Regions from separate parts of the Streptomyces sp. 184 genome, predicted to be linked through region 3. Evidence: riboswitches for the same ligand, from Rfam matches in the RefSeq annotation. Region 3 holds a riboswitch; each other region holds the start of a gene.
What was found. A riboswitch is a leader RNA that binds a small molecule or an ion and turns the genes downstream of it on or off. The one in region 3 is predicted to bind cyclic di-AMP.
Positions count from the first base shown of each region.

Region 1: another riboswitch for cyclic di-AMP. It lies ahead of QBL21_RS02690 (M23 family metallopeptidase); the one in region 3 lies ahead of QBL21_RS29535 (transglycosylase family protein).
Region 2: another riboswitch for cyclic di-AMP. It lies ahead of QBL21_RS20555 (LysM peptidoglycan-binding domain-containing protein); the one in region 3 lies ahead of QBL21_RS29535 (transglycosylase family protein).

Region 1 covers NZ_CP123230.1:636,779-639,033, reverse strand. Annotated here, with positions in the region: gene QBL21_RS02690 (M23 family metallopeptidase) at 1-969, opposite strand, end outside; cyclic di-AMP (ydaO/yuaA leader) riboswitch at 981-1,155, opposite strand; gene QBL21_RS02685 (PP2C family protein-serine/threonine phosphatase) at 1,379-2,255, opposite strand, start outside.
Region 2 covers NZ_CP123230.1:4,902,844-4,905,098, forward strand. Annotated here, with positions in the region: gene QBL21_RS20550 (hypothetical protein) at 1-443, shown strand, start outside; cyclic di-AMP (ydaO/yuaA leader) riboswitch at 547-721, shown strand; gene QBL21_RS20555 (LysM peptidoglycan-binding domain-containing protein) at 728-1,627, shown strand; gene QBL21_RS20560 (FadR/GntR family transcriptional regulator) at 1,730-2,255, opposite strand, start outside.
Region 3 covers NZ_CP123230.1:6,975,865-6,978,119, reverse strand. Annotated here, with positions in the region: gene QBL21_RS29540 (dipeptidase) at 1-794, shown strand, start outside; cyclic di-AMP (ydaO/yuaA leader) riboswitch at 1,035-1,228, shown strand; gene QBL21_RS29535 (transglycosylase family protein) at 1,232-2,255, shown strand, end outside.

The DNA of each region.
Region 1 (2,255 bases), 6.3 Mb from region 3:
GATGGAGGACAGGTGGCAGTACCAGATCTCGGTGCCGTCATCGAGCGTGAGGACGATGCGGTAGCCGTACGAGCCGGCCCAGCCGGCCTCGGTGATCGTGCCGCCGTGTACGGCCTTGACCGGGGTGCCGGTGGAGGCGGCGAAGTCCTGGCCGGTGTGGCCGGCGGCCCACATGTCGCCGGACTCGCCGAACGTCGAGGTGAGCGTGTAGTTGGCGACCGGGGCGACGTAGCTGGCGGCGAGCTTGGCGAGGCGCTCGGCCTCCGCCTTCCGGCGGGCCTCCTCCTCGGCCTTGCGCTTGCGCTCCTCCTCCAGGCGGCGCTGGCGCTCCTCTTCCTCCGCCTTCGCGTCGGCGGCCTCCTCGGCCGCCTGCTTGGCGGCTTCGGCCTCGGCCTCGGCGCGCGCGGAGGCGTCGGCCTCCGCCTGCTGCTGCTCGGCCTGCTCAAGGATGCGCGCCCGCAGGGCCTCGCCGGAGTCGGCGGTCGGGGTCGCGGTGCCGGAGCCGGCGTCGCTCGCGTAGCTGACCTGGGTGAGCGGGGCCGTGGTGACGACGGTGTCGGAGGCGGGCTCCTCGTCCGTCGGTATCAGCTCGCCGACGCCCGGAAGGCTCTCCGCGTCCGGGAGTTGGGCGCTGATCTGGCTGGTGACGGAGTCGACCTGGTCGGGCATGGATATCGCGACCGGGGGCTTTTCCTGCGCCGTGGCCATGCTGCCGGCGCCGACGGCGGCGAAGACGCCGACGCCGAGTACGGCGCCGCTGCGGGCCATGCTGCCACCGCGCTGCTTCGGGAGGCGCCGGCGGCCGCGGGAGGGAAAGTCGTCCTCGGGGAGGACTTCGTCGACCGGCTCTTCGACGGCGTAACCGGTCTGCGCATACCCCTCGGGGGCGGTGCCGCCGGACGCATAGCCGTCGCAGCCGTAATCGTCATAGCCATGGCCGTAGCCAGGCCCAGGCCTGTAGGACGCCACGAAGGCGTACTCCTTTCCTTCCTTCTCGCCTACCGGGTTAGCTGACGGGTTCGGAGCAGGAAGGTCTCCTACGGGCCGCCTCCTGGCGGAGGTTGGCCCGATTCACCCCAAGGTGGTGGTTCCCCGGTTCCCTAGGTGGTGCGTTACTGAAGTTGTGATGCGTGCGGGATTCGGCGACGGCGCACGGTGCCGCCTCTTGCGGCGGCGGTGACGACCGCGCTGCGTTACCGCACGCTAGCGGACGACGGCGTTCGATTCCAAGTCGTTCCCGTTATTCAGTTGTGCTTTACCGCGGACGATCCGGGCATGTACCAGCGGAAACGGACAAGTTGGCGCGTCGGCTACCCGGGGTGAGGTCCGGTCGTTAGCTGATCGTGCATCAGTTGTTATGCGGAGGGGCGCTATTCCACTACGGAGCGTGTGCACGCGAGGGCTCGGCCGGCGGCTGTCCGGAGGGCTTACGGGAGCGGGAGAGCGCGAACAGCGCCATGTCGTCCGCGACCCGTCCGCCCGTGTAGCGGGTGACATCGTCCAGGAGGGTGTCCAGCAGCTCGTGCGGACCGTCGAAGACGCGGCCGTCCAGGTGCTCCAGCGGGTCGTAGAAGACGCCCTCCTGGTTCCGCGCCTCCGTCACGCCGTCGGTGAACAGGACGAGCGACGCCCCCGGCGGGAACGCCACCTCGGTCAGCTCGTCCGGCCACGTGCCCAGGTCGCCCATGCCCAGCGGCAGCGCGTGCTCGTACGGCTGGAGCATCCGCGCCGCGCCGTCCGACCCCAGCAGCACGGGCGCCGGATGGCCGCGGTTGAGCAGCCGCAGCGCGCCGCCGTCGCGGTCGACCTCCGCCAGCACCGCCGTGGTGAACCCCTCCACCCGGTCGAGGCCGCTGCGCCCCGTCTCCTCGCGCTGGAGCGCGCGTTCCAGTCGCCGCGCCACCCCGTCGAGCCCCGGCTCCTCCTCGGCCGCCTCCCGGAAGGCGCCGATGACGACGGCCACGGACTCCACCGCCTCCAGCCCTTTGCCGCGTACGTCGCCGACGATGCAGCGCACGCCATACGGGCCCTCCTGCACGGCGTAGAGGTCGCCGCCGATCCGGGCGTCGGCGTCGGCGGCCTGGTAGCGCGCGGCGACCCGCAGGGCGCCGAAGCCGGCCGGCGGGTTCGGCAGCACCGCGCGCTGCGCGGCGACGGCGACGTGGCGGACGGAGGCCAGCCTGCGGTAGTTGCGCCGGATGAGGACGTTCATGCCGATCGCCAGCGCGCCGATCACGCACTGCGAGATCATCTCG
Region 2 (2,255 bases), 2.1 Mb from region 3:
CCGCCACGAACCGGGCGAAGCTGGTCGTCACGCTGCCCGACAGCGTCCCGCAGGCCGCGCTGCTGGCGCGGGCGCTGGCCACCGTCGCACTGCTCAGCGACCGCCGGCTGGCGCTGGCCGCCGACACCCGGCGGTGCGCGGAACTCGTCGCCGTCGCCCCGACGGTGCCCGCCTTCCGCCGTCTCGCGCCCGCCGCCCCCGGGTACGAGGAGCCGGGCGCCGGGCGCTGGACCCCGGTGGCGGCGCCCGCCGGACCGGACGCCTGGCGGGCCGTGCTGGCCGGCGCCGCGGACCGCGGGGTGCACGGTCTCGTCGTACCGGCGGGACAGCCGCTGTTGGAGGCGCTGCGCCGCGGTTCGAGTGCCGTTCGCCACACCCGCCCCAGCCGCCCCACGCGTGCGCGCGTCACCACGGAGCGTCAGACTATGCGTGGATCCTCGTGATCCTCTTGTGATCTGCCGTTCGATCTCCTAGTGTCCCAGACGTTCGCAGACGCGAGCACCGCGCTCCGGTACGCCGAGTCCTGCCCGTCGGAGCCCGGAACCGTCGTCCCCACAGCCGTTCGGGCAGGAGCGGGGGAACCACTTCTCCGTCGGCCGGAGGCACGGTGGCAAAGCGCACCGGACTCCCCGACTCGGGGTGAAGCCGCACAGCACGACGCGGCCGGGCAACTCCAGCCCGAACCCGACAGCTCACTTCGCAGGCGTCGGAGAAAGAGCGAGCCAACATGGCCGGAACCGGCACCCGGCGCGCGCCCAAGTCGCGCTCCACCCGCCGCTACGCCGCTGCCGCGGGGGTGGGCATAGCCCTCCCCGTCGCCGGCGGAATCGCGGCGACCGCCGCGCACGCCTATACGGTCGAAAAGGGCGACACACTCTCGGAGATCGCCGAGGACAACGGCTTCGGTGCCGACTGGCAGCGGCTGTACGAGGCCAACAAGGAAGCCGTCGGCGACAACCCCCACCTGATCCTCCCGGGCCAGGAGCTGGACCTGGAGGGGAAGAAGGCCGCGAGCAAGCCCACCGAAGCCGACCAGAGCGCCGCCAAGACCGAGAAGAAGCAGCAGCGCTACGTCGAGCACACCGTCGGCGCCGGCGAGACGCTGTCCAAGATCGCCGCGAAGTACGACGTGCCCGGCGGCTGGCAGCGGGTCTACGTCGACAACGAGAAGGCCATCGGCGACAACCCGGCCGCGCTGAAGGTCGGCACCGAGCTGCGCATCGACACCGAGGGCGGCAAGGTCGGCAAGGCCATCGACCCGAACGGCTCGTCGTCCGCCGCCGGTTCCGGCGGCTCCGGCGGTGCCACCGAGGCGCAGCAGGCGAGCGTCCCGACCAGCGAGTCCGGCATCCAGGCCGCGGCCCGGGAGATCGTGCCCGCGGACCAGTTCACCTGCTTCAGCAACATCGTGGAGCGGGAGAGCGGCTGGGACCACACCGCGACCAACCCCAGCTCCGGCGCGTACGGCCTGATGCAGGCGCTGCCGGGCGACAAGATGGCCTCGGCCGGCGCCGACTGGCGCACCAACCCGGTCACCCAGCTCAAGTGGGGCCTGGACTACATGAACGACCGCTACGGCAGCCCGTGCAGCGCGTGGGAGTTCTGGCAGGCCAACAACTGGTACTGACGCTCCACCAGGTACCGACGCAGGGGCCCCGGGCCCGCGGGAGTCCCCTGCCGCCCCGTCGCACGGATCCGTCCGCGCGGCGGGGCGCGCCTGTCGTACGGGCTACGCCCCCGCCGCCTGCTCCTCCGGTGCGCCCTCTGCTGCGCGCCGGGACTCCTGTGCCGGCGCCGGCCGTGCGGACAGCTCCGCCAGGTCCCGCGCCGCCTGCGCGAGGAGCGTGCGCATCGCGGACTCCGCCGCGTCCGGGTCCCCGGCCCGTATCGCCTCCAGCACGGCGCGGTGCCCCGGCACCGGGTCCTGCGGATGGTGCCCGGGGCCGTGCACCAGGCGGTCGCGGGCGGCCAGTCCGCTGGCGATGACCAGATCCATGCGCTCCAGCAGCTCGTTGTGCGAGGCGGCCAGCAGGGCGCGGTGGAACGCGAGGTCCGCCGCGACGGCCTCGGCCGCCCCGTCCCGCGCGGCGGCCATCGCCGCGAGCGCCGTGTCCAGCGCCGCCAGGTCCGCCGCGGTGCGCCGCACCGCCGCCAGCCGGACCGCGGCCGGCTCCACGATGCCGCGCACCTCGTCCAGGTCGCGCAGCAGCGGGGAGGCGGCCCCGCCGCCGTCCTGCTGCCGCCCGGCGGTCTCG
Region 3 (2,255 bases):
TGCGCGCCCTGCACCGCCTCGGCGTGCGCTACATGACGCTCACGCACAACGACAACACCGACTGGGCCGACTCCGCCACCGACGAGCCGCGGCACGGCGGGCTCACCGCCTTCGGCGAGGAGGTGGTGCGCGAGATGAACCGGGTCGGGATGCTCGTCGACCTCTCCCATGTGGCGCCGGCCACGATGCGGGCCGCGCTGCGCGTCACGGAGGCACCGGTCGTTTTCTCCCATTCGTCCGCTCGTGCCCTGTGTGACCACCCGCGCAACATTCCTGATGATGTGCTGGAAATGCTCCCGGCCAACGGCGGTGTGGCGATGGCCACGTTCGTGCCGAAGTTCGTCCTGCCGGCCGCCGTGTCGTGGACCGCCGAGGTGGACGAGCACCTGAGCGCGCGGGGCCTGGACCCGTTCGGGGCGGACGACGAAACGGTCCGTGTGCGGAGTGCGTTCGAGGAGGCGAACCCGCGGCCGCAGGCGACGGCCGCGACCGTGGCGGATCATCTGGACCATATGCGCGAAGTGGCAGGAATCGACCATATCGGTATCGGGGGCGACTTCGACGGCACGCCGTTCACCCCCGCCGACCTCGCCGACGTGGCCGGTTATCCGCACCTCGTCGCCGAGCTGCTGGACCGCCGCTGGTCGGAAGAAGACCTGGCCAGGCTCCTGTGGGGCAACGCGCTGCGGGTGCTGCGCGACGCCGAGGCGGCGGCCCGCGAAGTGGCCGCCCGGCGCGGCCCGTCGATCGCCACCATCGAACAGCTCGACGGCCCCGCGGGCACACCGGAGTGACCAGAGTGACATAAGTCACTCACAGAATTCTCATCTCATGGGGCAATGTGTCCGACTCCTCTGAAATCGACAAGTCTCCACTTCGGAGGGGTAATTGAGCGGCGGCGCGTGATGCGGCGATTGTCGCGCTGATTCCGATGTGACGCTCGGAACGGCCTTGGTGACGGTTCACAGCTTGTTCTGATTTCCGCTGTGTGTTTACGGTGCTCGCCGTGCTCGCGCCACCGATGCGGGCACCTCGTCGCCGTAACGCCGAATCCTGTCGGCGGTGACGTGCAGCCACTTTCAGCTTCCACGGCAGGAGCGGGGGACCCAGGTAAGCGCCGGACCGCGCGCAAGCGCGGTACGGCTTGGGGTGAAGCCATGCTCCGCATGGCCGGGCATCTCCAGCTCGAACCCGACAGCTCACCTCGCAGGCGTCGGAGAGGAGCATGTCCATGTCCGCACGCGGACGTCACCGTCGCCTGGGCCGGATAGCCCGGGGCAGCAGGGCCCTCGTCATCACCGCCGGCAGCGCCGGCGTCGCCATCCCCCTGATCGCCGGCGGCCACGCCCAGGCCGCCTCCGTCGACACCTGGGACCGCGTCGCCCAGTGCGAGAGCGGCGGCGACTGGAGCATCAACACCGGTAACGGCTTCTACGGCGGCCTCCAGTTCGTCCAGAGCACCTGGGAGGGCTACGGCGGCACGCAGTACGCGGCGCGCGCCGACCAGGCCACCAAGGAGCAGCAGATCGAGATCGCCGAGAAGGTGCTCGCCTCCCAGGGCCCCGGCGCCTGGCCGGTCTGCTCCGTACAGGCCGGGCTCACCCAGGGCGGCCCCGCCCCGGACCTCTCCACCGGCGGTGGCGAGGAGGCCCAGCAGGAGGCCGAGCCCGAGGCGCAGACCGAGTCCGAGCAGCCCGCCCAGGCCGCGGAGGCCCCGCAGCAGGAGCAGGCCCCGCAGGCGCCGGAGAGGAAGTACGAGAAGGCGGGCACCTACACCGTCGTCTCCGGCGACACCCTGTGGGACATTGCCCGCAAGCACGGCATCGCGGGCGGTTGGCAGTCGATCTACGGGGCCAACAAGGACGTCATCGGCGACGACCCGGACCTGATCTTCCCCGGTCAGAAGTACGAGTTCGACGGCGGCGAAGAGGTCACCCTGGAGGAGCCGGAGGCCGCTCCGGCCGAGCCGTCCGCGGCGCAGCAGGAGGAGCCGGCGGCCGAGGAGCCGCAGCAGGAGGAGGAGCAGCCCGCCGAGGCCGCTCCGGCGGGCGGGTTCTCCGCCCCGATCGACGCCGGCCTGTCCACCGCGTACCGGGCCTCCGGCGGCTCGTGGTCCAGCGGTTACCACACCGGTGTCGACTTCTCCGCCGGCACCGGCACCCCGGTCAAGGCCGTCACCTCCGGCACCGTCGTCAAGGCCGGCAACGGCGCCGACGGCGGCGCGTACGGCATCGCCGTCGTGATCAAGCACGACG